One region of the Parageobacillus caldoxylosilyticus genome, then DNA from elsewhere that is predicted to be linked to it. Evidence: a T-box and tRNA genes for the amino acid it is inferred to sense, from the RefSeq annotation. Region 1 holds a T-box; the other holds one or more tRNA genes.
What was found. The T-box of region 1 lies ahead of tyrS (tyrosine--tRNA ligase). A T-box ahead of a tRNA ligase gene usually reads a tRNA of that ligase, here a tRNA-Tyr.
Positions count from the first base shown of each region.

Region 2: it encodes a tRNA-Tyr, which carries the amino acid that the T-box ahead of tyrS (tyrosine--tRNA ligase) is inferred to sense. The anticodon was not compared.

Region 1 is NZ_CP040553.1:2,451,186-2,454,207, reverse strand. Features, by position in the region: gene tyrS (tyrosine--tRNA ligase) at 1-969, opposite strand, end outside; T-box leader at 1,015-1,237, opposite strand; gene BV455_RS12510 (transglycosylase domain-containing protein) at 1,400-3,022, shown strand, end outside.
Region 2 is NZ_CP040553.1:1,540,201-1,543,222, forward strand. Features, by position in the region: gene sigW (RNA polymerase sigma factor SigW) at 1-227, opposite strand, end outside; gene rocF (arginase) at 426-1,328, opposite strand; tRNA gene BV455_RS07790 (tRNA-Ala) at 1,486-1,558, opposite strand; tRNA gene BV455_RS07795 (tRNA-Gly) at 1,576-1,647, opposite strand; tRNA gene BV455_RS07800 (tRNA-Lys) at 1,655-1,727, opposite strand; tRNA gene BV455_RS07805 (tRNA-Gln) at 1,729-1,803, opposite strand; tRNA gene BV455_RS07810 (tRNA-Tyr) at 1,890-1,971, opposite strand; tRNA gene BV455_RS07815 (tRNA-Thr) at 1,981-2,053, opposite strand; tRNA gene BV455_RS07820 (tRNA-Val) at 2,211-2,286, opposite strand; tRNA gene BV455_RS07825 (tRNA-Glu) at 2,301-2,372, opposite strand.

The sequences.
Region 1 (3,022 bases):
AAAGAGCGCCTCGGAAATACGAATCGCTTGCTTGAGCGCATCTTCGCCATGGACCAGTTTTGTCATTTCTTCCGCGAGCGCTTTTTGCGCTGCCCGCTGTTCAGGAGCTTCCTGCAGTTTTCGCTCAAGTTCCTCGATTTCGTCTTTGGATAAGAAAGTAAAATACTTCAAGTATTTAATGACATCGCGGTCATCGGTGTTAATCCAAAATTGGTAAAACTCATATGGGGATGTTTTTTCTTTATCAAGCCAAATCGTTCCGCTCTCTGTTTTTCCGAATTTCGTCCCGTCGGCTTTCGTCACGAGCGGAATTGTCAATCCGAACGCTTTTGCCTCTCCTTCGGTTTTGCGAATCAATTCCAACCCGGCCGTAATATTTCCCCATTGGTCACTGCCGCCGATTTGCAAGCGGCAATTTTCTGTTTGATACAATTTAAGAAAATCAAAAGCTTGTAAAATCATATAGCTAAATTCGGTGAACGAAATACCAGTTTCGATGCGCGATTGTACTGATTCTTTGGCCAGCATGTAGTTTAGCCCGAAGTTCTTTCCAACATCGCGCAAAAAAGTAATCACATCGAGCGAGCCAATCCAGTCATAGTTGTTGGCGATTTTCGCCGGATTTTCTTTCGCATCAAAATCTAAAAATCTTGCCAATTGCTCTTTAATCCGATTGCTCCACTGTTGCACCGTTTCTTTTGGATTTAATGTACGCTCGCTTTTTTTTCCGCTTGGGTCTCCAATTAATCCCGTTGCGCCGCCGACAAGCGCAATTGGACGATGGCCGGCTAGCTGAAATCGCCGTAGCGTCAAAATCGGTAATAAACTCCCGATATGCAAACTGTCAGCCGTTGGATCAAATCCACAATATAATGTTACCTTTCCCTCATTTAACAGCTGGCGCAGCCCTTCCATATCGGTAGCTTGGTTAATGAGTCCGCGCCACTCAAGCTCTTGCAGTAAATCCATCTTTACCCCACCTCTTTTTTATAAAATAAAAAACTCGCCCCCAAGTGAAGGGACGAGTGACAACCGCGGTACCACCCTACTTAGAAAGCTTCGCGCTTTCTCACCTCATTTGGATAACGGCGCACGCCGTCTTTTGCTACTTGGCTACTGCCGTTCGCAAAAGCTGCTCGAGGAGGTAATTCGCGTTTATCTATGTGCTAGTTCGCACCGACCACTAGCTCTCTGAAACAGGGAGATAAACACTACTTGTTCCTGTCATCGCTTTGTCCTATGTCATTTATGCTATACACTTTTTTACCACAACTTTTCTTGGTTTGTCAAATCGAGTTTTTCTCGTATACAAAATAGGTGAAAAAATGACAAAATGCCGCAATATTCAACAAAAATATGATATAATTATTTATATTATTCGTTGTATAGGGGGGTGCTCATGGAGCATAAAAAGCAAACATTTTCCCTAGAGAAGGCATGGCGCTATTTTTTTATTACATATGAAGTCGTTTGGAATCTTTTCCTTATTTTTTTCATTCTTATTCTTTGCCTCATATGCTTTGCCGTCGGTCTTGGCGCTGGGTATTTCGCTTCTTTGGTAAAAGACATGCCCATCCCTTCCTATAAGGAGATGAAAAGGGATATTTACGACTACGAAGAAACGTCGCATATTTACTTTGCCAATAACGTTTATCTCGGCAATTTCCGCTCTGATCTAGAAAGGGAGGAAGTCAAATTACAAGATGTTTCTCCGTATGTAATTAAAGCGATTACAGCAACGGAAGACGAATACTTTTACGAACATCACGGAGTTGTTCCAAAAGCGATCATTCGCGCGCTGTTTCAGGAAGCGACGAACTCGCCGCTACAAACAGGCGGAAGCACGCTGACACAGCAGCTTGTCAAAAATCAAATATTGACGAATGAAGTATCATTTGAACGAAAGGCAAAAGAAATATTGCTCGCCCTTCGCCTTGAAAAGTTTTTTAGTAAAAATGAAATTTTAGAAGCTTATTTAAATGTCGTCCCATTCGGCCGAAACGCATCAGGACGCAATATCGCCGGCATCCAGGCGGCTGCTCAGGGAGTATTTGGCGTAGACGCCAAAGATTTAAATCTAGCCCAAGCAGCATTCTTAGCCGGCCTCCCGCAAAGCCCGTTTGTGTATACTCCGTTTACAAGCGACGGCAATGTGAAAAAAGACTTATCTCCGGCGCTGCACCGGATGAAGACGGTATTGAATCGAATGAAGCAGGCGGGATATATTTCCGAAAAACAATATCAAGAAGCGTTGCAATACAATGTCGCCAAACATTTTGCACCGCCAAAACCGTCACCGTTTGAAAAATATCCGTGGCTGACGATGGAAATCGAAAAACGCGCTAAAGAAGTATTGGCCGAGGTATTAGCCAAAAAAGATGGGTATACAAAAGAGCAGCTGTTGCAAAATGCATCCCTTCACGAACGATATGTAGCAAAAGCGGAAAAACAGCTGCGCCAAAACGGATACAATATTTACACAACGATCGACAAAACGATTTACGACCGCATGCAAAAAGTAGTGGCCGATTACCGCTATTACGGCGATGACAAAATTCAATATGTAAAAGACAAAGAGACGGGAAAAATGGTTGCCAAGCGCGAGCCTGTCGAAGTCGGTGCGATTTTGATTGAAAATTCAACTGGAAAAATCATTAGCTTTGTCGGCGGCAGAGATTACAAACGGGAGCAACTCAATCACGCGACACAAGCATATCGGTCGAACGGCTCGACGATGAAGCCGCTGCTTGTATACGCACCGGCAATGGAGATGGGCATCGTCCAGCCCGGTTCCGTCATTCCAGATATGCCATTGAGGGTTAATGGTTATACACCAAAAAATGCAGATGGAAAAACGCACGGCCTCGTTTCGGCGCGGCGCGCTTTACAGTATTCCTATAACATCCCTGCGATCCGCACTTATATGAAGATCATGAACCAACATCCAGTAGAATATCTGCATAAAATGGGCATTACCAGCGTGGCAAAAACAGAGGAAAACCACATCGCCTTAGCGATTGGC
Region 2 (3,022 bases), 910 kb from region 1:
ATGCGGTAAAGCCATGTCGAAAATTTCATCTTCGGGTTATACGTATCAATATGAACATAGGCGCGGATGAATGCTTCTTGCGCCACGTCTTCCGCCTCATGGCGGTTTCCTAGCATCCGATAGCATAGACGATATATTTTATCTTTGTAAAGATCAACAATATCGGCATAGGCATTTTGATCGCCTTTTTTTATCGCTTTAATCCGTTTTTTCACAAATATATCCATAATAATACAATACCCCCGCCCCTGCGGCTACAGTATACTACGGTTCTTCTCTAATAAAAGTTTCATGAAAACATATAATTTATTTTATCATAATCGAGCAAAAAGAGCTCCACTTCATCCAAAAGAAAGTGAGGGAGGAGGCCAGCATATGCAAAAAGAAATACAGCAGATTTTCCGGAATCTGCTGTTTTTATGCCATTACACTAACTTTTCGCCAAAAAGAGACCCCATCAATCCCACGGCGACAGAAGCAGTCTTATTGCGCTCATCTAAAATAGGATTTACCTCGACAAATTCTGCCGATGTAATTAACTGCGCCTCGGCGAGCATTTCCATTGCCAAGTGGCTTTCCCGATAAGTAAGACCGCCAATCACTGGAGTGCCTACCCCTGGTGCATCATGAGGATCCAATCCGTCTAAATCAAGGGACAAATGCACCCCGTCTGTCCGCCCTTTCAAATAAGCAATGGTTTCTTCCATCACCGTCGTCATCCCAAGGCGATCTACTTCATGCATCGTATATATTTTAATCCCTTTTTCGCGAATTAATCGTTTTTCGTCTTCATCAAGGGAACGAACACCGATCAGAACGATATTTTCCGGCTTTACTTTCGGACTATAACCGCCAATATGCGTTAATGCCGGATGTCCTAATCCGAGACTTGCAGCCAGCGGCATTCCATGAATGTTTCCAGACGGCGACGTTTCAGCGGTATTCAAATCGCCATGGGCGTCATACCAAATCACTCCTAAATTTTTATAATGCTTGGCAACACCGGCCAACGTGCCAATGGCAATGCTATGATCGCCGCCCAAAACGAGAGGAAATCTTCCCCGTTTAATCACACCATCCACAACCGTAGCCAATTTTTCATTCGCTTCCGCAACCGCTTTCAAATTTCGCAAGTTAAGACAAATCCCTCCATCATCAGGCCGTTCAGCTCTTCCTATCGAAATATCTCCCAAATCTTCAATATCATAATGAAGGCGCTCCAAGCGCTCAACGACCCCTGCATAGCGCATGGCACTCGGCCCCATATCGACGCCGCGGCGCGTCTGTCCTAAATCCATCGGCACACCAATAATCGATATTTTCTTCATCTGCCTCCCCTTTCCCGTTGTATTACGTTATTATTGTAGATGAAAACGCCACCATGACTCAACTCAACAATTTTTTGAATATTTATTCTTATTTCAAGGGGAAAGGGAAAATAAAAAAGCACCCCATTTCGTGTTTTTTCGAAACGGGATGCTTTAATGGAGCCTATCGGGATCGAACCGATGACCTCCTGCGTGCAAAGCAGGCGCTCTCCCAGCTGAGCTAAGGCCCCGCATAGCGGGATAAAAAAGCGGAAGACGGGACTCGAACCCGCGACCCCCACCTTGGCAAGGTGGTGTTCTACCACTGAACTACTTCCGCGCATCGATGAGCCATGGAGGACTCGAACCTCCGACCCTCTGATTAAAAGTCAGATGCTCTACCTACTGAGCTAATGGCTCATGGCTGGGCTAGCTGGATTCGAACCAGCGCATCACGGAGTCAAAGTCCGTTGCCTTACCGCTTGGCTATAGCCCAATGATATTCAAACACCGTCAGCTGAAACATATTATTTCACAATATCCAAACATTATACTTGATTGAATGGCTGTTTCTTATGTATATGGAGGGGGACGGATTCGAACCGCCGAACCCAAAGGGAGCGGATTTACAGTCCGCCGCGTTTAGCCACTTCGCTACCCCTCCGTATCGTGATGCCGGCTGCAGGACTTGAACCCGCAACCTACTGATTACAAGTCAGTTGCTCTACCAATTGAGCTAAGCCGGCATAAGCAATGTGTCTATACTCAAATTATTTTCGTCGCCTCTTCCTCTGCTAGCGAATTCAACGATGCCAAATGCGTCGAGGCAACTCGTAGCTTATTTGATGAAGCTTAGGCTCGTCTCTACCAATTGAGCGAAGCTAGCTAATAAAAAGTGAAACATGGTGGAGGATGACGGGATCGAACCGCCGACCCCTTGCTTGTAAGGCAAGTGCTCTCCCAGCTGAGCTAATCCTCCAAACAAAAAGAAAGTGACCCGTACGGGATTCGAACCCGTGTTACCGCCGTGAAAGGGCGGTGTCTTAACCACTTGACCAACGGGCCAAAAAGGCAAACATCAAAGCTTCCAACCGGACTTGAACCGGTGACCTCTTCCTTACCATGGAACAATTTAAATTAAAAATCCATGGAAGTCAAGAAGCTCAAGGCTCGAGAGTAGCTCAAACACTTCTCTCTCGCGAGCTGACATGAATAAGTATATATAGTCACAATACCCTTGTCAAGTGTTTTTAAAAAAATTTTTGGGATGTTGTTATAAGCATTAAGTATTATGAAGCAAAGTCAGGGTTGCAATACATAAAATTGAACTAACATCGTAAAACTAATCCCCGGAAGTAAATAATATTGGATTAAACTCTGGCTTGTCTGACTCATACCATTGCTTTATACGAGCATAGCTTTTGGGCTGTTTCTTTTCATGGACAGTGAGCATTACCCCGAGCGCATTTATGTGGATATTAAAACAATTGTTTTCACCTTTTTTGGAGTGCCAGACTTTAATCTCCGAGACGGTTCTTTTGCTCATCTGCTTCATCTCTCTCTTTCAATTACATATAATAAAGATAAAACTCTACAAAAGATGTAGTATGAGTAGGAAGAGTTGAACCATCCTTTGCTCTCCCTACTCAGTGGTTTTTGTATAAACTCCTTGTACCCGTTATTTTTTTCTTATTTACTGTGCTTCAATATATATT